2 regions of the Herbaspirillum sp. NPDC087042 genome follow, and region 2 is predicted to be linked to the other one. Evidence: predicted binding sites of a transcription regulator. Region 2 holds the regulator's gene; the other holds the start of a gene.
What was found. Region 2 encodes FliA, which starts transcription of late flagellar genes. Its sites were predicted from a motif close to CTAAAGTTTNNNNNNNNNNNGCCGNTA; they were not measured.
Positions count from the first base shown of each region.

Region 1: ACIPHN_RS17785 (DUF5610 domain-containing protein) is a predicted target of FliA. The motif match lies at 7,841-7,867, and genes of this name have one in related genera.

Region 1 covers NZ_JBIUZW010000013.1:45,975-57,924, forward strand. Annotated here, with positions in the region: gene pilM (pilus assembly protein PilM) at 1-496, shown strand, start outside; gene ACIPHN_RS17755 (pilus assembly protein) at 493-1,056, shown strand; gene ACIPHN_RS17760 (type 4a pilus biogenesis protein PilO) at 1,053-1,631, shown strand; gene ACIPHN_RS17765 (pilus assembly protein PilP) at 1,628-2,266, shown strand; gene pilQ (type IV pilus secretin PilQ) at 2,263-4,314, shown strand; gene aroB (3-dehydroquinate synthase) at 4,515-6,329, shown strand; gene ACIPHN_RS17780 (deoxyguanosinetriphosphate triphosphohydrolase) at 6,331-7,482, shown strand; gene ACIPHN_RS17785 (DUF5610 domain-containing protein) at 7,965-8,696, shown strand; gene ACIPHN_RS17790 (Tex family protein) at 8,818-11,169, opposite strand; gene pth (aminoacyl-tRNA hydrolase) at 11,385-11,950, shown strand, end outside.
Region 2 covers NZ_JBIUZW010000017.1:75,715-87,664, reverse strand. Annotated here, with positions in the region: gene ACIPHN_RS21165 (chemotaxis response regulator protein-glutamate methylesterase) at 1-973, shown strand, start outside; gene cheY (chemotaxis response regulator CheY) at 1,159-1,554, shown strand; gene cheZ (protein phosphatase CheZ) at 1,556-2,206, shown strand; gene flhB (flagellar biosynthesis protein FlhB) at 2,508-3,680, shown strand; gene flhA (flagellar biosynthesis protein FlhA) at 3,686-5,791, shown strand; gene flhF (flagellar biosynthesis protein FlhF) at 5,788-7,278, shown strand; gene ACIPHN_RS21135 (MinD/ParA family protein) at 7,313-8,113, shown strand; gene ACIPHN_RS21130 (RNA polymerase sigma factor FliA) at 8,119-8,853, shown strand; gene ACIPHN_RS21125 (flagella synthesis protein FlgN) at 8,940-9,401, opposite strand; gene flgM (flagellar biosynthesis anti-sigma factor FlgM) at 9,427-9,744, opposite strand; gene flgA (flagellar basal body P-ring formation chaperone FlgA) at 9,908-10,654, opposite strand; gene flgB (flagellar basal body rod protein FlgB) at 10,865-11,293, shown strand; gene flgC (flagellar basal body rod protein FlgC) at 11,300-11,704, shown strand; gene ACIPHN_RS21100 (flagellar hook assembly protein FlgD) at 11,722-11,950, shown strand, end outside.

The sequences.
Region 1 (11,950 bases), on a different contig from region 2:
GCTGGCCCTGGCCGCCCCTACGCTGGCCATCGAAGACCGGCTGGCGCTGGCCGAGGCCCTGCAGATGCCCCTGGCCGCGCTCCCCCCGGAGGATCTCTGCCTGCGCGACTTCCTGCGCCAGGACCGGCCGACCCGCGCCGCTGCCGTGCTGCGGCTCGACAGCGGCAGCCGCTGGCTGATCCAGGGCACCGGCGCCAGCCAGCCCTTGCACTGTCCCGCGGCCGCCGTGGGCAAGAGCCGTGCCGACGCGGCCCTGGCCCTGCTGGCCGAACTGGCGCCGCTACTGCACCAGCGGACGCATCAGCTGCTGCTGACCGGCGACCAGCCCGGGCTGGACGACCTTCCCCGCCTCTTCCACCGCTACACCAGCCTGACGGCGGCACCAGCCCGGCTACCCGCCAGCCTGGTCCTGGCCACCGCTAGCGGCGACACCACCCCCAGCGCCCTGAGCGGCTTTCATCTGGCCCTGGCGCTGGCGGCACGGGGGCTGGCATGACGACACCCATCGACTTCCTCCATGCGCCAGGCCGGCGCCGCCGTGCGCGTGAACGGCTCTTCTACGGCTGGCTGGCCACGGCGACACTGCTGGGCAGCCTGTCGGCCGGCCTCCTGGCTCTGCGCCTGCACCTGCACACGCGCGACCTGCTCGCCGCCAGCACCCTGCTGGACGGGCAAGTCCGGGCGCTGGCGCCACAGGTCCAGGCCAGCACCGCGCTGCGTGCCGATATCGAGCGGCTGGAAAAGCGCAACACCGCCCTGCGGCAACTGGCGCAGCAACGTGCCCAGGCCGCCCAGCTGTTGCGCGGCGTGGCCACGGCAAGCGACACCGGGATGCGCCTGCAGCGCATCAGCCTGCAGGATGGGCGTGCCGACCTGTCCGGACAGGCCCCCACCATGCAGGCTATCCAGGACTATGCCGGCGCGCTGTCCGGGGCCGGGCTGGAGGGCGCCACCCTGCATGATCTGCACGCCGACCAGCAGCCGGATGCCACGGGCGGCTATGCCTTCAGCCTCACCATCCCGCTGCCACCGACAGCGACGGAAACCCGCCGATGAGCCTGCGCGCCCTGGCCATCCATCCCGCCCACTGGCCGCTGCCGGCGCGCCTCGTCCTGATGCTGGCGTGCGCCCTGCTCTGCGCCGTCGGCGGCCTGCTGCTGGCCGTGCAGGAGCAGGAAGACAGCCGCCACGCCGCCCGCCAGCGACAACAGGAACTGCGCACGCAATTCCGGGCTGCGCTGGCCCAGGCCAACCGCGTGGGTACGCTGCGCGTGCACAAGACGGCACTGGAGGTGCAATTGGCGACACAGGAAGAGCAACTGTGGCCATCCGCCGCCGCCAGCAACGGCCTGCTGCACACGAAACTGATGCGCCGTGCTGCCGAATGCGGCCTGACGCTGGAATCGTTCAAACCCCATGCCGGCAAGCCCTCGGCCAGCCTCAGCCTGCGCGGCCCCTATAGCGGCCTGTTGCGCCTGGTCGAGTTGGTCACCGCCCCACCCCTCCCCGTCCTCATCGACAGCCTGGAACTGCGCATCAGCGAACGCCCCGGCGACCGCAGCCTGCTGATGACCACCATCGTCACCGCCCCGACACGACCCGACCCGCAAGAAAAGGAGCGCTCCCCATGACTCTCTTACCTCTCTTACGACCCGCCCTGCCGCTCGTCATCGCCTGCCTGCTGGCCCTGCCTGCCCGCGCCCTGGTCGCCGACCATCCGGACGAAGTGGCGGCGACCCTCACCTGGCTGGACGATGCCCGCCGCCAGGCCGCTCGTGTGCCGCCAGACCCGCTCCCGCCGGCAGCCACTGCAACAGAAGCGGAAGCACCTCCCACGGCATCGCTCCAGGATCCCTTCGGCCTGCACCAGCCGGACGCCATGCCACCCGACGCATCCGCATCACAGCGCCCGCGTCCCCGATCCGGCGACACGGAGCCAGGCGCCGCCGATGCAGCAGATGCCGCGGATGCAGCCCCGCCGCGCCCCGCCCTGCGCATGCTGGGGAGCCTGCGGCAAGACGATCTGCAACAGGCGCTGGTGGAGATTGCCGGCACCACCTACCGCGTGGGCCGGGGCGATACGCTGCCGGCTGGATTGGGCAAGGTCGTGGCCGTCAGCGACGATGCCATTGACATCAGCGATGGCGCCACCACCCGCACCATCACGATCGATCCGACGCCAGTATCGGCACCGGCACCGGCCCCATCATCGCTACCGTCACGCCAGGGCAAGCGTCGCCTGACCCGGCCGGGGGCAAGGGCATGAGCGCGCCGTGGCCCGCATCGCTTGCCGGACTGGCGCTACTGGTGCTACTGGCCGTGCCACAGCCTGCCTGCGCTGCCAGCGACACCCGCCTGCATGCGCTGGACATCCACTATCACCAGGACGCTGCCACGCTGGAGCTGCGCCTGACCCAGCCCATCGATGCCGCCCGCGTCAACACCTTTACCCTGATCGATCCGCTGCAACTGGTGCTGGACCTGCCCGAGGTCACGCCTGCTGCCCACCTGCCCCGCCGCCTGGCCGCCAGCGGCCTGCTCAGGCAGGTCACCCTGGCCGGGGACGGCGAACGCCTGCGCGTGCTGCTGCGACTCAAGCAGCCGGTCACGCATCGCCTGCAGGTACAGGGCGAGCGCCTGCTGCTGGCGCTGGCGCCGCGTGCTGACGAGGATCCGGCGGCCATCGGCCAGATCGACTTCCACCGTGGTCCGGCCGGAGAAGGCCGGCTGACGCTGGAACTGGCCTCCGCCGATCACCCGGTCCAGTTGCGCCAGCTGGGCCAGCGCCTCATCGCCGACATCGGTGGCGCCAGCTTGCCGGTCGCCCTGCGGCGGCGTGTGGAGGTGGCTGGATTCGGCACCCCGGTGCGCTACCACACGGCCCTGCCCCACGACGATGGCGTACGGCTGGTAATCGAGGCGCAGGGGCCGTGGCGCTACCTGGCGCACCAGCAGGGCCGCCGGCTCGTCATTGATGTACTGAGCGCCGCACCGCCAGCGCAGGCAGGCGGGGCCGACAAGGCATACAGCGGCAAGAAGCTCTCGCTGAATGTCCAGAACATCGAGGTCCGCACCGCGCTGCAGGTACTGGCCGACTTCACGGGCGCAAACATCATCGCCAGCGATAGCGTGGGTGGCCAGTTGAGCCTGCGGCTCAAGGACGTCCCCTGGGACCAGGCGCTGGACCTGATCCTGCAGGCGCGCGGCCTGGAGATGCGGCGCCACGGCGAGGTACTGTGGGTCGCCCCACGCGAGGAAATGCTGGCACGTGAACGGCAGGAACTGGAACAGAAGGCCCAGATCGCTGACCTGGAAGCGCTGCACGCCGAGAGCTTCCAGCTCAACTACCAGCGCGCCGACACGCTGCGCCGGGCGCTGGGCATCGGCGAGGACGGCACCACCCAGCCCGGACGGCGCAATACCCTGCTGTCACGGCGCGGCAGCGCCATGATCGACAGCCACACCAACCAGTTGCTGGTCACCGATACCCTGGCGGCGCTGGCCAACGTGCGCAAGCTGATCGAACGCATCGACGTGGCCGCGCGCCAGGTATTGATCGAGGCACGCATCGTCGAGGCCGACGACGGCTTCGCCCGCAACCTCGGCGTCAAGCTGGGCCTGTCGGCCTTGAGCCGGGGTGCGGCCATCGGCAACAGCTATGCCGGCGTGGGCGAGCTGAGCGGCCAGACCGCCCCCGTACCCGGGCTTTACCTGCGCGAACCGGCACTGGACCTGCGCGCCGATGCCGCCGGCGGCAAGCTCCCGGGCAGCTTCGCCTTCACCCTGTTCAATGCCGCCGCGCAACGTTTTCTCAATGTCGAGCTGTCGGCGCTGGAAGCCGACGGTCGCGGCAAGATCGTCTCCAGCCCGCGCCTGGTCACGGCCGACCAGCAGGCCGCCCTGATCGAGCAGGGCGAAGAAATTCCCTACCAGCAATCCGCCGGCAATGGCGTCACCACCACGGCCTTCAAGAAAGCCAACCTGAAGCTGGAAGTCACGCCCCAGATCACCCCCGATGGCAACGTGATCCTGGATGTCGACGTCAACAAGGACAGCCGTGGCAGCGCCACGCCCGGCGGCCTGGCGATCAATACCAAGCACATCAAGACCAAGGTCCAGGTCGAGGATGGCGGCACGGTGGTCATTGGCGGCATCTATACCCAGGCCGACCAGGCGCATGAGACCCGGGTGCCGCTGCTGGGCGAGATCCCGCTGCTGGGCGCGCTGTTCCGCCAGCGCAGCAGCCGCCGCGAAAAGACCGAATTGCTGATCTTCCTGACACCGCGCATCGTCGTCCCGCCGCGCCCATATTGACTTTTACGGCGCCGGACCGGGATTTTTTCCCCGGTGGCGGGGCAAGAACGGTAAAATCCCAGTTCCAGGCCTGCGCTGCCGGGCGGCAACCCCGCCGGCGCGCCGATCCGGACGACGCCCGCGGGGCGCCCGGGTGACTGCGGCGACAGACGCGCAGCACCACCAGACATTTGCCAGCAGCGCAGGATTCTTAGTTTGATATGACTGGAAGCATCTTCCTCGTCGGCCTGATGGGAGCCGGCAAGACCACCATAGGCCGGGCCCTGGCCAAGAAGCTCAACAAGCGTTTCGTCGATTCGGACCACGAGATCGAAGCGCGTACCGGCGCGACCATCCCGGTGATCTTCGAGATCGAGGGCGAGGAGAATTTCCGCCGCCGCGAAGCCGAAGTCATCCGCGAGCTCTCGGCCCAACCCGATATCGTGCTGGCCACCGGCGGTGGCGCCATCCTGCGCGCCGAGAATCGCGAAAACCTCAAGAAGGGCGGCACCGTCGTCTACCTGCGCGCCAGCATCAACCAGATCCTCCAGCGCACCGGGCGCGACAAGAACCGCCCGCTGCTGCAGACCGCCGACCCGCGCCGCAAGCTGGAAGAACTCTCGCGCCAGCGCGACCCGCTGTACCGCGACGTGGCCGACTTCGTGGTCGAAACCAATCGGCCCAACGTGCAGTTCCTGGTGCAGACCATCATCAGCCACCTGGAACTCTCGTCCAAGGAAGAGGCCTGGCTGCCGCTGCCGGACGCTGACGACACCCTCGTCCTGGACACCAGCAGCACCACCCTGGCACGCGCCATGGACGGCACCACGGTGCTGGCCACCGGCCATTCCACCCTGATCATCGAAGGCGCCCACGGCGCCGCCCCCTCCATTGTTGGCAGCATGAACCAGACCACCTCCCTCCCTGCCGGCACCGCCAGCAGCACCGTCGCCCCCATCACCCTCAACGTCGACCTGGGCGAGCGCAGCTATCCCATCCACATCGGCCGCGGCCTGCTGGACGATGCCAGCCTGCTGCCGCGTTACGTGGCCGGCAAGCGCGTGGCCATCGTCACCAACGACAAGGTCGGCCCGCTGTATCTGGAGAAGGTCAGCCGTACCCTGCGCGAGGCCGGCAAGCAGGTCACCGAGATCGTGCTGCCCGATGGCGAGGAAGAAAAGAACTGGGCCAGCCTGATGACGATCTTCGATCGCCTGCTGGCCGACAAGTGCGACCGCAAGACCACCCTGGTCGCCCTGGGTGGCGGCGTGATCGGCGACCTGACCGGATTTGCCGCCGCTTCCTACATGCGTGGCGTGCCCTTCGTGCAGGTGCCCACCACGCTGCTGTCGCAGGTGGATTCGTCGGTCGGTGGCAAGACCGGCATCAACCACCCGCTGGGCAAGAACATGATCGGCGCCTTCTACCAGCCGCAGGCAGTCATCGCCGACACCGCCACCCTGCATACGCTGCCCGCGCGCGAACTCTCGGCCGGTATCGCCGAAGTGATCAAGCACGGCGCCATCATCGATGCGCCCTTCTTCGACTGGATCGAAGCCAACGTCGAGCTACTGGTCGCCAAGGATGACGCCGCCCTGGCCTACGCCATCCAGCGCTCCTGCGAAATCAAGGCCGACGTGGTCCGCCAGGACGAACGCGAAGGCGGCCTGCGCGCCATCCTCAACTTCGGCCACACCTTCGGCCACGCTATCGAGAATGGCCTGGGCTACGGTGAATGGCTGCATGGCGAAGCCGTCGGCTGCGGCATGGTGATGGCGGCCGACCTGTCGCATCGCCTGGGCTACATCGACGCCGCCACGCGCGAACGCATCCGCGTCGTCACCGAGGCCGCCGGCCTGCCCACCCGGGCGCCGGATCTTGGCACCGAGCGCTGGCTGGAACTGATGGAAGTGGACAAGAAGAACGAAGGCGGCCAGATCAAGTTCATCCTGATCAAACCGCTAGGCAGCCCCCTGATCACCAATGCGCCGCAGGACTTGCTATTGCAGACCCTGGCGGCCTCCACCGGAGAGTGACATGCATCCTGAAGCGCCGCCCTATCTCGCCCCCTACGCCGCCAACCCGGCAAGCTCGCGGGGCCGGCGCTTCAGTGAAACACCTCCCGGCTCACGCAGCGAATTCCAGCGCGACCGCGACCGCATCGTCCACTCCACCGCCTTTCGCCGCCTCGAATACAAGACCCAGGTCTTCGTGAACCACGAGGGCGACCTCTTCCGCACCCGCCTCACCCACAGCATCGAAGTGGCGCAGATCGCCCGCTCCTGCGCGCGCAACCTGCAACTCAACGAAGACCTGGTGGAAGCCATCTCGCTGGCCCACGACCTCGGCCACACGCCCTTCGGCCATGCCGGCCAGGACGAGCTGAACCACTGCATGAAGCACCACGGCGGCTTCGAGCACAACCTGCAGAGCCTGCGCGTGGTCGATGAGCTGGAACAGCACTACGGCGCCTTCGATGGCCTGAACCTCAGCTTCGAGACCCGCGAAGGCATCCTCAAGCACTGCTCGCTGCACAATGCCCGCCAGCTGGGCGATATCGGCCTGCGCTTCCTGGAGAAGCGGCAGCCCTCGCTGGAAGCGCAACTGGCCAACCTGGCCGACGAGATCGCCTACAACAACCACGACATCGACGATGGCCTGCGCTCGGGCCTGTTGACCATGGAGCTGATGAGCGAGGTCGACTTCTTCGCCCGCCACCTGCGCGAAGTGGAACAGGCCTACCCCGGCATCACCGGCCGCCGCGTGATCCACGAGACGGTGCGGCGCATGATCAATGCCCTCATCGTCGACCTCATCCAGACCTCGCGTGCACACATCGCCGAGATCGCGCCGCGCCATATCGATGACGTGCGCAATGCCCCGCAGTTGATCTCCTTCTCCGATAACATGGCCGAGCAGGCTGCGGTGCTGAAGAAATTCCTGCGTGAGAAGCTCTACCGTCACTATCAGGTCAATCGCATGACCGCCAAGGCACGCCGCATCATCGCCGAGATGTTCCAGGCCTTCATCGAGCAACCCAACCTGCTGCCACCGGATTACCAGGTCAAGGGCATCGCCGATGAAGCGCTGCGCCTGGACAAGCAGGCCCGCAAGGTGGCCGACTACATCGCCGGCATGACCGACCGCTACGCCATCCGCGAGCACCGGCGCCTGTTCGTGATGGAATGAACGTTATAAAAATTTAGTCCGTGCCGCTCGCAGCTTTAGTCCGCTCATCCTGTGGACTAACACCCGCCCCGCACTGAACGCGACGTATCGATACGTCGCGTTTTCCGCAAGCTCATCGATGCGCTCGGATACACGTCACAGCGTTGCCCCACTGCAAACGAAGTGAGCTCATCGGCACCTCCCGCACATCTCGTTACATTTTTTCTCAATATTTTTTTCATTCGTACGCTCACGGAACACGTCGTTCCGCTGCCCGCAATCCCTTACCCATATTGGCTTTGCCAGGCATTACAAAGAGGCAATGCGAACCCGCCGCGATGTGTGGCGAGGAAACTGACAGATGTAAATTTCTGTCAATATCAAGTCGGCTTCGCACGCGCCGTTATGCAGGAATGGAGTGGCGCTGTTCTTCCGACAACTCACCACTCCAGCGGATCCGACTCTCCCCCTTAGCCCGGATCCCCTTTCCACAGGAGACCGTCATGGCCATCGGCAACACCAGCAACCTGGACAGCACGTCCATCTATCCCCTGAGCAGCAGCGCCTCCACGGATGCCAATACGCTGTCGAGCAACAGCACCGGCACCAGCGCCGCCAACAGCGACAAGATCGCCAGCGCCCAGCAAGCCAACCTGCTCACCGCCAGTGGCTCGCAGGCACAGCTCAACGTCTCGATCCTGCAAGCCTCGCTGCAGGTCTCGCTCAATGCGCAGAACGATCCGCTGTCGCTGGTCTACAAGAGCGCCATCGCCAACATCAGCGAAACACTGGGCATCTCGGACAGCAGCGGCACCACACCCGCCACCACACCGGCAGCGCAGGACAACTCCCCCGAAGGCACGGCCGGACGCATCGTCTCCTTCATCACCAACATGTTCCAACTGTTCAAGCAAAACAACCCCGACAAGTCCGACAGCAGCAATATCGACGACTACATGAACCAGATCTTCAAGGGTGTGGACCAGGGCTTCTCGGAAGCACGCGGCATCCTCGACAGCCTGGGTGCGCTCAATGGCGATATCGCCAGCAATATCGACAAGACCTATTCGCTGGTACAGAAGTCGCTGAAGGACTTCATCGACCAGGTCAAGAACGGCAACCAGCAAGGTGGCGATGGCAGCAGCGACGGCAGCGGCGGCACCGTCGTGGCCAGCCAGACCACGGTGAGCATTTCGGTCTCGGTGAGCCAGACCAGCATCAGCACCACCGCGTAAGCGCCACTCATCCGGCGCAACACGGGCGTAAAAAAACAGGCTGTCCCCGCAAGGGAACAGCCTGTTCTTCGTTCAGCGCTGGCTAGGAATTCAGCGCAGCGCTGCAAGCCCTGTCAAAGCTTCAACCCTTGAGCTTGGCAAACGCCGCGGCCATCGCATTGTTGGCCGGTGCCTGCTCGCGGCCGCGCTGGTTCTGGTGCTGCGACAGGCGGCGCGAATCGTTGCGATCACCACGCTGCTCGTTGCGCGCGCCGGGTGCCGGGGCGGTGTCGTTCAGGCGCATGGTCAGGGCGATACGCTTGCGCTTCTCGTCCACTTCCAGCACCTTGACCTTGACCACCTGGCCGGCCTTGACCACGGTGTGCGGGTCCTTGACGTAGCTGTTGGACAGCGCCGAGATATGCACTAGGCCATCCTGGTGCACGCCGATGTCGACGAAGGCACCGAAGGCGGCCACGTTGGTGACCACGCCTTCCAGGATCATGTCCACGCGCAGGTCCTTGATCTCTTCCACGCCGTCCTTGAAGGTGGCGGTGGTGAACTCGGGACGAGGGTCACGACCCGGCTTGTCCAGTTCCTTGAGGATGTCGGTGACGGTGGGCACACCGAATTTCTCGTCGGCATACTTGGCCGGCGACAGGCCCTTGAGCAGCGAGGTCTGACCCAGCACGCTCTTCACATCCTTCTTGATGTCGGCCAGGATCTTCTCCACCAGCGGATAGGATTCCGGGTGGACGGCAGAAGCGTCCAGCGGGTTCTCGCCATTCATCACGCGCAGGAAACCGGCGGCCTGTTCGAAGGTCTTGTCGCCCAGGCGCGGCACCTCGCGCAAGCCAGCGCGGGAGCTGAACATGCCCTTCATGTCGCGGTAGGAAACGATGCTCTGCGCCACGCTGGCGTTGAGGCCAGACACGCGTGCCAGCAGCGGCGCGGAAGCAGTGTTGACGTCCACGCCCACGGCGTTGACGCAATCCTCCACCACGGCGTCCAGCGAGCGCGCCAGTTGCGACTGGCTCACATCGTGCTGGTACTGGCCCACGCCGATGGACTTGGGATCGATCTTGACCAGCTCGGCCAGCGGATCCTGCAAGCGACGCGCAATCGAGACGGCACCGCGCAGCGAGACGTCCATATCCGGCAATTCCTTGGAGGCGAATTCGGAAGCGGAATACACCGATGCCCCCGCTTCGGACACCACGATCTTGGTGAGCTTGAGTTCCGGGCGCAGCTTGATCAGGTCCTGCGCCAGCTTGTCGGTTTCACGCGAGGCGGTGCCGTTGCCGATCGAGATCAGCGAGACATTGTGCTTCTCGGCCAGCTGCGAGAGCGAATGCAGCGAACCGTTCCAGTCATTGCGCGGCTGGTGCGGATAGATGGTATCGGTGGCGACGACCTTGCCGGTGGCGTCGACGATGGCGACCTTGACGCCGGTACGCAGGCCAGGATCCAGGCCCATGGTGGTGCGCGGGCCAGCCGGTGCGGCCAGCAGCAGGTCCTTCAGGTTGCGGGCGAAGACGTTGATGGCCTCGGCCTCGGCCTTCTCGCGCAGGTTGGTCATCAGCTCGGTTTCCAGGTGCATGAAGACCTTCACGCGCCAGGCCCAGCGCACCGTGTCGGAGAGCCACTTGTCGGCCGCACGGCCCTTGTTGGAGACACCGAAGCGCGAGGCGATGCGACCTTCGCAAGGATTGTGGGGAGCATCCCACTTGGGCTTCTCTTCTTCGCTGTCCAGGCGCAGGATGACGTTCAACATCTCTTCACGGCGACCACGGAACAGGGCCAGGGCGCGGTGCGAGGGGATGGTGGAATAGGTCTCCGAGTAATCGAAATAGTCGGCAAACTTTTCACCGGCATCCTGCTTGCCCTCGATCACCTTGGATTCGACCACGCCATGCTCGGTCAGGTATTCGCGCAGGCTTTGCAGCAGCTCCGCGTCTTCCGAGAAACGTTCCATCAGGATCTGACGCGCGCCATCCAGGGCGGCCTTGGTATCGGGCACGCCGGGGTTGTCGCCGTTGTCGGTGGTGAAGGCCGGCTTGAGGTACTTGGCGGCTTCTTCTTCGGGATTGAGGCCGGGATCGTTCATCAGCGCATCGGCCAGCTCGGTCAGGCCGGCTTCGGCGGCGATCTGGGCCTTGGTACGGCGCTTGGGCTTGTAGGGCAGGTACAGGTCTTCGAGACGGGTCTTGTCTTCGGCGTGGGTGATAGCATCCAGCAATACCGGTGTCATCTTGCCCTGTTCCTCGATGGAAGCGATGATCGCGGCGCGACGAGCTTCTAGTTCGCGCAGGTAGCGCAGGCGCTCTTCCAGCAGGCGCAGCTGGACGTCGTCCAGGCCGCCGGTGACTTCCTTGCGGTAACGGGCGATGAAGGGAACGGTGGCACCTTCGTCCAGCAAGGCGATGGCGGCAGCGACCTGAACCGGCTTGGCGGCGAGTTCAAGGGCGAGTCGTTGTTCGATAGAAGGCAGCATGGTGAAACCCAGTCAACAAATAAACGGTAAAGAAAAACAAGCGTTGGATGATACGCAATTCAGGCACATGCGCCAATCTTGACATTGCCCGATTGCACGGAAAACGAAGCGCCACGGGCATGCCCGCTCGGCGCGGCATTGGACGGGGAGCGGCAAAGCCGGGATAATCGCCGCTTCGACGCCCTCCATGGCGTACTACTATTCATTTTTGCAACATGTCCATCCGCCTTATCGTCGGTCTCGGCAATCCCGGCCCCGAGTACGAACAAACCCGCCACAACGCCGGATTCTGGCTGGTCGACAATCTCGCCGGTCCGGTGCGCCTGGCGCGCGAGGCGCGCTTCAATGCGCTGGCCGGCAAGACCAGCATCGCCGGCAGCGAAGTCTGGCTGCTGGAGCCGCAGACCTACATGAACCGCTCCGGCCAGTCGGTCGGTGCGCTGGCGCGTTTCTACAAGATCACGCCTGACGAAGTGCTGGTGGTGCATGACGAACTGGACCTGCCGCCGGGCGCGGCCAAGATCAAGAAGGGCGGCTCCTCCGGCGGCCACAATGGCCTCAAGGACATCACCGCGGCACTGGGCACCCAGGACTACTGGCGCCTGCGCCTGGGCATCGGTCATCCGCGCACGCTGAACCTGCAGCAACCGGTGGCCGACTTCGTGCTGCACCGGCCGCGCAAGGAAGAACAGGCGCTGATCAACGAGGCGCTGGACCAGAGCCTGAACGTGATTCCCCTGCTGGTGCAGGGCAAGTTCGAACAGGCCATGATGGAATTGCA
Region 2 (11,950 bases):
CGACCCCATCATTGCACGCGAGCTGATCAAGCAGACCAACCCGGATGTGCTGACGCTGGATGTGGAAATGCCGCGCATGGATGGCCTGGATTTCCTGGAAAAGCTCATGCGCCTGCGGCCCATGCCGGTGGTGATGGTGTCCTCGCTGACCGAGCGCGGCTCCGAAATCACCTTGCGCGCCCTGGAGCTGGGTGCCATCGATTTCGTGACCAAGCCCAAGATCTCGATCCAGAGCGGCATGCAGGAATATGCCGACATGATCGCCGACAAGATCCGCGCAGCCGCCAAGGCGCGCGTGCGCGCCCGTCCGCCGCGCAGTGCCGAGCAGGCCAATACGCCCGGCGAGGTGCTGCCGCAGATCCGCAATCCGCTCACCAGTAGCGAAAAGCTCATCATCATCGGTGCCTCCACCGGCGGCACCGAAGCCATCAAGGAATTCCTGATCCGCATGCCCTCGGACTGCCCGGGCATCCTGATCACCCAGCACATGCCCGAAGGCTTCACCCGCTCCTTTGCCCAGCGCCTCAACAACCTGTGCAAGATCTCGGTGGTCGAGTCCGCTGGCAACGAGCGCGTACTGCCTGGTCACGCCTATATCGCCCCGGGCCATTCGCACCTGAAACTGGTGCGCAGCGGCGCCAACTACATGACCCAGCTCGACCAGGGGCCGCCGGTGAACCGTCACCGCCCCTCGGTGGACGTGCTGTTCCAGTCGGCGGCCAGTTGCGCGGGCAAGAACGCCGTGGGTGTCATTCTCACCGGCATGGGCAAGGATGGCGCGCAAGGCATGCTGGAAATGCGCAATGCCGGTGCCTACAATTTTGCCCAGGATGAGGCCTCCTGCGTGGTGTTTGGCATGCCGCGCGAGGCCATCGCCATCGGTGCGGCGCATGAAGTGCTGTCCCTGCAAGCCATGCCGGGACGGGTGCTGGCGTGGCTGGCGGAACACGGCAGTCGCGCGCTGCGTGTCTGAAAAGGCCGGCAGCAGCGATTGTGCTGCCATTTTTGCTATTGCTGCACTACAATTCCGTGGCAGCCGAGAGGGATGCATCTGCGGCATGGCGCCGCTGATGCAACACACAGAAAAAGGGAGCGGTTCAAGTTCGCATCCGGGCTTGCCGTTATCCAAGAATTCAATTGAACAGATGGAGTCTTAGCATGTCCGGTCCCAATACCAAGTTCTTAGTCGTCGATGATTTCTCGACCATGCGCCGCATCGTGCGCAACCTGCTCAAGGAGTTGGGCTACACCAACGTGGATGAGGCTGAAGATGGTGTCCAGGCACTGCAGAAGCTGCGCAGCGACCAGTTCGACTTCGTCGTCTCCGACTGGAACATGCCCAACATGGATGGCCTGACCATGCTGCAGGAAATCCGCAAGGATCCGGCGCTGTCCAAGCTGCCCGTGCTGATGGTGACGGCCGAGGCCAAGAAGGAAAACATCGTCGCCGCCGCCCAGGCTGGTGCCAATGGCTATGTGGTCAAGCCTTTCACCGCGGCGACGCTGGATGAAAAGCTGGCCAAGATCTTCGAAAAGATGGCTGCAGGTGGCTGATATGGAAGAGGGCCTCGATTCTGCCCGCAAGCCCTCCGGCGACGGTGTAGCGGCGAACGAAGAGGTGCTGGTGCGCATCGGTCACATGACGCGCAACCTGCACGATAGCCTGCGCGGCCTGGGTTTTGACCGCCTGCTGGAGCGGGCGGCCAGCGACATGCCGGACGCCCGTGATCGCCTTGAATACGTGGCCCGCATGACCGAGCAGGCCGCGCAGCGCGTGCTCAATGCCACCGAGCTGGCCAGTCCCTTGCAGGAGCGCATCGGCGAGGGCGCCGGTGAGCTCAAGGCGCAATGGGATGCCGCCAATGCCGGCAGTTTCTCGGAGGCCGATTATCGCGCCCTGGGAGCGAAGACCGCCGCTTTCCTGGCCCAGGCGGGCGAGGACAGCAGCGTGACCAAGCAGCAACTGCTGGACATCATGATGGCCCAGGATTTCCAGGACCTGACCGGCCAGGTCATCAAGCGCGTGACCAAGCTGGCCCATGACCTGGAGTCGCAACTGGTGCAATTGCTGGTCGATTATTCGCCTTCTGACGCCAAGCGCGAGGATACCGGCCTGCTCAACGGGCCGCAGATCGATCCGGCTGGCAAGGATGTGATCGCCAACCAGGGGCAGGTCGACGACCTGCTGGAAAGCCTGGGTTTCTGAGGCTGTCCGGACGGGCGCGAAGGCTTTTTTCGCGCCCGTAGCCTGTCTTTTGTGATGTTTTGGCAAGTTTTGTTGTTTGCCTGACCCCGTCTACCGGACGTTTCCCATTTTTCGAGACGCATCGTTCTGCCTGACGCAGACACTTGCGTTTTTGCCTAGTCCGAAATGGGGGACCTTTCCGCCCCTATTCCCCTGATGATCCCGTCCCGCCGTCCCCAATAATCCTGCCTATTGTTCTAGAAATCCGTCCATTGAAAGCGTTCTTGGACGGACGTGCAGTTTTGCAGGGGGGATGCGGCGGATGGCCGAAGATAGCGACATGGAGCGGACCGAACCCGCCACGGGTAAACGCCTTGAGCGTGCCCGTGAGCAGGGTGATGTGCCGCGTTCGCGCGAGCTGGCCACTTGCCTGTTGCTGCTGGTGGGGGGCAGCTGTGTGTGGATGTTCAGCGGTCCGGTAGTGACCAGCGTGAACCGCATCATGGTGGCGACGCTCAGTTTCGAGCGCGCCGCCGCTTTCGACCCGGTGGTGCTGTTCAACATGCTCAGCGCCCATTTCATCGAGGTCGCCATCTCCATCATTCCGATCGCTTTCATGATGACCCTGGCGGCCATGGCCGCGCCCCTGATGCTGGGCGGCTGGCTCTTCAATGTCGATTCCCTGGCACCCAAGTTCGGCAAGCTCAATCCCCTCAACGGGATTGGCAACATGTTTTCCATCAATTCCCTGGTCGAGCTGGGCAAGGCCGTCCTCAAGACCCTGGTGGTCGGCATCGTGGCCTGGCTGGTCATCCGTAGCCAGATCGACGCCGTCATGGGGCTGGGCGTGGAATCGCTCGCGACCGCCAGCAGCCATTCGGCACACCTGTTGTGGACCAGCTTCATCGTGATCGTCGCGGCACTGGCCTTCATCGCCGCCATCGATGTGCCCTACCAGATCTGGAACTATGGCCGCAAGCTGCGCATGACGCGTCAGGAAGTCAAGCAGGAGCACAAGGAGTCCGAAGGCGATCCGCACATCAAGGGCAAGATCCGTGCGATGCAGCGTGCCATGGCCCGTCGTCGCATGATGGCCGAGGTGCCGACCGCCGACGTGGTGGTGACCAACCCGACCCACTTCGCGGTCGCCCTGAAATATACCGAAGGCAAGATGGCTGCGCCCAAGGTGGTGGCCAAGGGATCCGACGAGATCGCCGCCAAGATCCGCGAGATCGCCCGCGAGAACAAGGTGCCGCTGCTGGAGGCGCCGCCGCTGGCGCGTGCCTTGCACACCCACACCGAGATCGGTGACCAGATTCCCGAGGCACTCTATACCGCCGTGGCCGAGGTGCTGGCCTATGTGTTCCAGCTGCGTACCTATGGCCAGTTTGGCGGTTTGCGTCCAGTCGAACCCACCGAGCTGCAGGTGCCCAGGGACCTGGACCCGGCAACCGCGCCCAAGAAACCGCGCGGAGCACAGCGTAGAAACACGTAGTAACTATGGCAACCAAACTCAATACCCTGAAAATCCCGACCTGGGTGCCGATCAAGAGCGGCCGGGCACTGGCAGCGCCGGTCCTGATCATCCTGATGCTGGCCATGATGGTGCTGCCATTGCCGGCCTTCATGCTGGATCTGCTGTTCAGCTTCAACATCTCGCTGTCGGTGATCGTGCTGATGACTGCGCTCTACACGGTCAAGCCGCTGGACTTCATTGCCTTCCCGGCGGTGCTGCTGGTGTCGACCATGTTGCGGCTGTCGCTGAACGTGGCCTCGACCCGGGTGGTGCTGACGGAGGGCCACACCGGCCCCGACGCGGCAGGCAAGGTGATCGAGGCCTTCGGCCACTTCCTGATCGGGGGCAATTACACGGTCGGTATCGTGGTCTTCATCATCCTGACCATCATCAACTTCATGGTGGTGACCAAGGGTGCCGGTCGTATCGCCGAAGTGGGTGCCCGTTTTACCCTGGACGCCATGCCCGGCAAGCAGATGGCGATCGATGCCGACCTCAACGCCGGCCTGATCGGCGAACCCGAGGCCCGTGCCCGCCGCAAGGAAGTGGCGCAGGAGTCCGAATTCTATGGCGCCATGGACGGTGCCTCCAAGTATGTGCGCGGCGATGCCGTGGCCGGCATCATCGTCACCGTGGTCAACATCGTCGGTGGTCTGGTGGTGGGCATGGTGCAGCACGACCTGGCCTTTGATGCGGCCCTGAAGAATTACACCCTGCTGGCCATCGGTGACGGCCTGGTGGCGCAGATCCCCTCGCTGATCATCTCGACCGCTGCCGGTGTGGTGGTCTCGCGTGTGGCCAACGACCAGGACGTCGGCGGACAGCTCATCAACCAGCTCTTCGCCAAGCCGGAAGTGCTCTACATCACGGCGGCCATCATCGGTGGCATGGGCCTGATCCCGGGCATGCCGCATATCGCCTTCATCCTGCTGGCGGCGGCCATGGGCGGTGGGGCTTACGCCATTGGCAAGCGCGCCGAGAAGGTCAAGGCGGAAGCTGCTGCCCAGCCGCAAGCCGCGTCGGCTGCAGCTCCGGTGAATGAGGGCGAAGAAGCGACCTGGAACGATGTCATGCCGGTCGATACCCTGGGCCTGGAAGTGGGTTACCGCCTCATTCCGCTGGTCGACAAGGGGCAGGGCGGCGAATTGCTCAAGCGCATCAAGGGTATTCGCAAGAAATTCGCTCAGGAAGTCGGTTTTTTGTCGCCCCCCATCCATATCCGCGACAATCTGGAATTGAAACCCTCGGCCTATCGCATTACCCTCAAGGGTGTGGAAGTGGGTAACGGTGAAGCACATGCGGGCCAGTACCTGGCCATCAATCCCGGTATGGTGACCGGTCCCTTGCCGGGGATGATGACGACCGATCCGGCGTTTGGCCTGCCGGCGGTCTGGATCGAGAACGGCTTGCGCGAGCAGGCGTCCACCATGGGCTACACTGTGGTGGATGCTGGTACCGTGGTGGCGACCCACCTGAACCACCTGATCACCACCCATGCGTCCGAGCTGCTGGGGCGCCAGGAGGTGCAGAGCCTGCTGGACCATCTGGCCAAGGAAGCGCCCAAGCTGGTCGAGGATCTGGTGCCCAAGATGTTGCCGCTGGGGACCTTGCAGAAGGTGTTGCAGAACTTGCTGCTCGAAGGCGTGCATATCCGCGACATGCGCACCATCATCGAGACGCTGGCCGAGAACGTGGCGCGCGTGCAGGATCCCACCGACCTCACCGCCATCGTGCGCATTGCGCTGGGCCGGGCCATCGTGCAGCAGATCTTCCCGGGCGAGAGCGAGTTGCCGGTCATGGCGCTCGACTCCAAGCTGGAGCGTCTGCTGATGCAGGCACTGCAGGCCAGCGGCGACAGCGGCGGCATCGAGCCCGGCCTGGCCGACTCGCTGGTGACGCAGGCAGAAATGGCGGCGCAACGCCAGGAACAGATGGGCCTGTCACCGGTATTGCTGGTAGGCGCGCCCTTGCGGACCTTGCTGGCGCGCTTCCTGCGTCGTGCCATGCCACAATTGCGTGTGTTGTCGCACGCTGAAATACCGGAATCGAAAACGATTAAAGTTACTAGCCTAGTTGGAGGGCAAGCATGAACGTCAAGAAATTTATCGCCAATTCCTCTCGCGAGGCCTGGCGTCAGGTGCGCGAGGCGCTTGGGCCGGATGCCGTCATTCTCTCCAACCGCAATATTCCTGATGGGGTGGAAATCCTGGCCATGGCCAACGAGGATATGACCACTCTGGTCGCACCCACGGGCGCGCGCGAGGCGGTGGGGCGGCCCCAGGCGGCTTCCCTGCAGCAGCAATCGGGCTTGCCGCCGGCGCAGCAACCCAGGCGGCCGGCCTTGCTGTCCTCACCGGTGGCGTCGCAGGCCCCGCGCCAGCCGCGTGCCGACGTGCCACCGCTGCTGGACCAGCAGCCGCTAGGCCGGATCAATGCCCGCGCCGCCGAAGGGGCTGCCCCGACCAGCGACGCCCGTGTCTGGCGTAGTCGTAGCAGCGAGGGAGCCGCCCGCCAGGCCGGCACCAGCGATGCCGCAGAGGCCAGTGAGCAGGAGTCGGCGCGTCCGCGCTCGGCCTTGCCTGAGTTCGATGGCAAGGACTACGACGAAATCCTGTCGGAAGTCATGAGCGAGATCCGCTCCATGCGTGGCGTACTGGAGACCCAGCTGGCCGAGATCTCCTGGGGTGGCACGCAAAAGCGCGAGCCGCTCAAGGGCATCGTGCTCAAGGAAATGCTGGCGGCCGGCTTCTCGGCCAGCCTGTCGCGCCTGATCACCGAGAACCTGCCGGCCAACTCGAAGTCGCAGGACATCATGTTCTGGGTCAAGTCGGTGCTGGCGCGCAATCTCAACACCCTGTCCAACGAAAACGAACTGCTGGAGAACGGCGGCGTCTTCGCCCTGGTCGGCCCCACCGGCGTGGGCAAGACCACCACCACCGCCAAGCTGGCGGCGCGCTGCGTGATGCGCCACGGCTCCGGCAAGCTGGCCCTGATCACCACCGACGGCTACCGTATCGGTGGTTACGAACAACTGCGCATCTACGGCAAGATCCTGGGTGTGATGGTGCACTCGGTCAAGGATGAGGCTGACCTGCGCATCGCCCTGCAGGAGCTCAAGGGCAAGCATACCGTGCTCATCGATACGGCTGGGGTAGGCCAGCGAGACCAGATGGTGGTCGAGCAGGATGCCATGCTGGCCGGTGCCGGCGTGGATATCAAGCGCCTGCTGTGCCTGAACGCCACGGCCACCGGCGGTACCCTCAACGAGGTGGTGCACGCCTATTCCAGCTCCGGCCTGGCCGGTTGTATCGTCACCAAGCTCGACGAAGCCGCCACCATCGGCAACGTGCTCGATGTGGTGATCCGCCACAAGCTCAACCTGCACTACGTGGCCAACGGCCAGCGTGTGCCGGAAGACCTGCATGTGGCCAACAAGCTCTACCTGGCTGACCGTGCCTTCAAGCAGAAGAGGGAGACTGCCCCTTTTGAATTCCAGGAGTCCGAGTTGCCTGGTGTCATTGGCCCGACTGCCATGTCCATGAATGACAAAGGCCTGCGCGAGGTGAGCTTTGGCTAGTTACGAAATCGATCAGGCTGCAGGACTGCGCCGGATGCTGGAGCGCCCGGTGCCACGGCTGTTCACGTTCTTCTCGGTGCTGGGTGAGGAAGAGAAGAGCGCCATGCTGATCAACCTGGCGGCATCCTTGTCCCAGGGTAACCACAATGTGCTGGTCATCGATGGCGATGTCGCCTCCACGGGGCTGCTGACCCGCATCGGCTTGCGCCACGATGTGGCGACCCTGCAGGAGGTGGCGCGCATGGAGCGTCCGCTGGGCGAAGCCATGCGCCTGCTGCCGGAAGGTTTTTCGATGGCCCGGATCGCGCGCCGCACGGTGCCGTCCTCGATTGATCCGCAGGCCGGACGGCTGGCGGAGATCTTCGACAGCCTCATCGAGCAGGCCGAGATCACCCTGGTCAATGGCGTGCTGGCGGCTGACCAGTCCATGCCGGTGCCGACCATGGAGATGGGCGAAATCGTGATCCAGGTGTCGACCACGGCGACCTCGATCAAGGCCGCCTACGTGCTGCTCAAGAACCTGAGCGACCGGATTGGACGCCGTCCCTTCAGCCTCATCGTCAATGACGCCACCGAGGCCGAGGCACGTACCGTCCATGCCAACATGGCGCAGGCGGCCAGCCGCTACCTGGCGGCGCAGTTGAATTTCCTGGGGTCCATCCCCGCTGATGACCACATCCGCCGGGCGACCGGGCAGGGGCGGGCGGTGATGGACGTGTTCCCGTTTGCGGGCGCGGCAGTGGCGTTCCAGCGCCTGGCCAAGCGCTTCACGCTGGCAGAGCCGGCGCGCGGCAGTTACGGCATGGCCACCGATGGTGCCAGTCTGGGAGTGTGACGTGCATGTATAACGTCAAGGGAAAGAAAGGCAAGAACGATTTGCTGGAGCAGCATGCGCCGCTGGTGAAGAAGCTGGCGCATCAGCTCAAGGCAAAGTTGCCCCCTAGCGTCGAGGTAGATGACCTGATCCAGGCTGGCATGATGGGTCTGCTGGATGCTGTGCAGCGTTACGAAGAGACGCATGGCGCCCAGTTCGAGACCTATGCCGTGCAGCGTATCCGTGGTGCCATGCTCGACGAGCTGCGCAGCAGCGACTGGTTGCCGCGCAGCATCCGCCAGAATGCGCGCAAGGTGGAAGAGGCCCTGCAGACCCTGCTGCAGCAGCTGGGTCGTCCGCCGCAGGAGGCGGAAGTCGCCCAGCACATGAAGATCAGCCTGGTGGAATACCAGTCCCTGCTGACCGAGTGTGGTGGTCATCAGCTGATCTACTACGAAGATTTCCACGACGACGACGGCGGTCATGAGCATTTCCTGGACCGCTACCAGACCTCCGAGTCGGACGATCCGCTGCAGAACCTGATCAACGGCGGTTTCCGCGAGGCGGTGGTGGATTCCATCAAGGCCTTGCCCGAGCGCGAGCAGATCCTCATGGCCCTGTATTACGAGCAGGAGATGAACCTCAAGGAAATCGGTGCCGTCATGGGGGTGTCGGAGTCGCGTGTGTGCCAGTTGCACAGCCAGGCGATTTCGCGGATGCGCTCCTATCTGCGGGAGCATTCGTGGAGTGGCGTTTCCTGAGTGCCAGGGTAGTCGTCAGGTAAGCAAAAAGCCCGGCATTGCCGGGCTTTTTTCATGGTGGCCGAGACTGGTGGGGCTCGCCGATTTCAAACCACGCCCAGCCTGCGGCCGGAAGACTTGATGCTGCTCTGGCCATCCGGACCATAGAAGCTGCCGGTACCGGTCTTGCCTTGCAGGACGGTCAGGGCATTCTGGTTGACCGAGAGTTTCTTGCCGATCAGCAAGCCATTGACGCGGTTCAGTTCCTTGGCATCCTGGGCCAGCTCGAACAGATCGGCCCAGATATCCTTGTCGGCATCCGAACCTTGTTCATTCATCCATTTCTGCATGCCGGTCTCGTCATCGACATAGCCCAGTTCGGCCAGCTGGCGATGGCGATTTCCCGCCAGTGTGGTCATTTCGGCAACGATGGCAGCTTTATCGGTGATGATTTCAGTCATCCCTTCGGCGCTGGCCTCCGAGAGCAGGGCCTGTTCCTGGCGCAGCTTCTCGATCAGGCGCTGCATGGCGCCCTTTTCCTGGTTCAGTTGGCTAGCGGGGTGGCTCATGCGAAAGATCTGTGGAAAGCGGTGATCAGGCTGGCGTACGGGCGTTGATCAGGGTCTTGACGGTGTCGATCACCCCGTTGGCAATCTTCTCGGGGTCGATCTGGAAGGTGCCGTTGGCGATGGCGGCCTTGATCTCGGCCACTTTCTTGGCGTCGAAGCTGCCGCTGCTGCTGCTCACCTTGGTTTCCAGCGACTGGTAGGTGCTGGACAGGCGCACGCTGTCGGAAGCGGCGGCGTTACCGGCGGCACCGTTGCCGGCGGCCGCACCAGACTGGGCGTTGTTGCGCGTCTGGGTCTGCTCGGCATTGAGGGCAGTGGATTTGAGGGCGTCGTTAACGTTCACGGCAGTATTCCTTGTAGGGTGGGGGCGCTTTGCACCCGCCTGTCGCATAGATTATCGACCAATTCTCCGCAAACTTTAACACCATCGCCCCTAAATTGCGGGTTCGGATGCATTTTTCTTCACAAGTCTGACGAGAATCCTTGCCAGCTGGCGTTTCTTGCGATCAATAATTGATTTCAAGAATTCCGCCGGCCTTGGCAATGCCGCTCACTACCTGGCCAGTCGCCGTCCTGGCCTGGGCCATCTGTCCTTCGGTGGCATTGGTCATGGCACGTGCCTCGGTAGAAATCTGGAAGCCGGGGCCGTTGGACACCACCCGTACCGACTGGCCTTGCTGGACCACGCGCTGGTTGCGGATCGCATCCATGCGCAGGGGCGTGCCGGCGCGCAGCGACATGCCGGCAACCCGGCCCACGGCCTGCGATTCCTCGGTAATCACGCCGCTGGGCAGGCTGGACATGTCGCCGCGTACGCGGGTGATGTCGCTGGCGCTGATGGTCTGGCCCTGTACCAGCGGCACGGCGGCCACCAGGTAGTCCGCAACCACTTGCACATTGGCGCGCAGGTAGACCGTCCAGGGGGAGGGGGCGACGCACTTGATGCCGACCGTGGTGCGGCCCCACAGGCGCGCGCCGTTGGGCATGAAGGCCTGTGGTTCGACGCAGGCGGCCAGCGTCAGGCGCTGGTCGACCGGGTCGACGCTGATGGTGACGCTGCCGGGCAGGCCGGCAGTCTGGCTCTTGAGGAATTCTTCGGCGGATTGTTGTACGACTTGCAAGTCCTGGCGTTGCGGAGGAGTCGGGTCGTTCTGTGCCTGGGCCGGGCTTGTCCAGGCCAGGCTGCCAGCCAGCAGGGCCAGGGAGGCAAGCGCCAGGCGCGCCGCGCCGAGGAAGTGAAGGGGGTGTTTCATTTTATGCAACTTGCCCGGCGCACGGGCCTTGTCCAATCTTGGCAGCCATCGTACTCCGCGCGCGTGAGGTCAAAAGGAGGAACAAGAGAGGCTTTTCTTGGTTTATCGCCCCTTAGAGTGGCGAGTGGATCCGTATCATCAAGTCTACGTAATTCCATCATCGGCGCAGTGCGTGATCACCTCGCGGCGCCGGTCATCCTGGAGGACCTGATGGTCTCTAAGCTCGACGATTTCTTCCGTTTCAACGAAATGGCGCTGAATCTGCGCGCCCAGCGCCAGCAGGTGCTCGCCTCCAATATCGCCAATGCCGACACGCCCAACTACAAGGCGCGGGATGTCAACTTTGCCGATGCGCTGCAGAATGCGCTGGACAGCAAGTCGACCACCTTGCCGCCGCTGCAGCTGGCGCGCACCTCGGCGGCCCATGTGGCGGCGACGGCGCCCGACAACAGTGCCGGTAGCCTGGGCGGCTCGCCCTTGCTCTACCGCACCGTGACCCAGGGCAGCGTGGACGGCAATACGGTCGATATGGATGTGGAGCGCAACCAGTTCCTCGATAACGGCATCCGCTACGAAGCCGGTGTTACCGCCGTGAACGGCCAGATCAAGGCCATGATTAACGCCATCCAACCGGGTTGATAAGCCATGTCACTTTCCAACATCTTCAACGTTGCCGGCTCGGCCATGAGCGCGCAGTCGCAGCGACTCAACGCCACCGCCAGCAATATTGCCAACGCCGATAGCGCCACCAGCCCCGACGGCACGCCCTACAAGGCCAAGCAGGTGGTGTTCCAGGCCATCCCCGTGGGGGATGTCAAGGATAGCGGCGTGAAAGTGGCTGCCGTGGTGGAGGATCAGGCACCTCCCAAGCTGGTCTACGATCCCAAGCATCCCATGGCCGACGCCAACGGCTACGTCGCCATGCCCAATGTCAATCCGGTCGAGGAAATGGTCAACATGATCTCGGCTTCCCGCTCTTACCAGACCAACGTGGAAACCATGAATACCGCCAAGGCCATGCTGGTCAAGACTCTCACCATCGGTCAATAAGCCAAGGATAGTTCGCCATGACAACCGTATCCAACGATCTGCTCAGCGCCATGAACGGGACGAGCAGCAGCTCGTCCACCGCCGCGACCAGCGCTTCCAGTCTCAACGACAATAGCCCCGATGCGATCCAGAATCGCTTCCTGACGCTGCTGATCGCGCAGATGAAGAACCAGGATCCCAGCAATCCCATGGACAACTCCCAGCTGACCACGCAGATGGCGCAGCTGTCGACGGTGTCGGGCATCA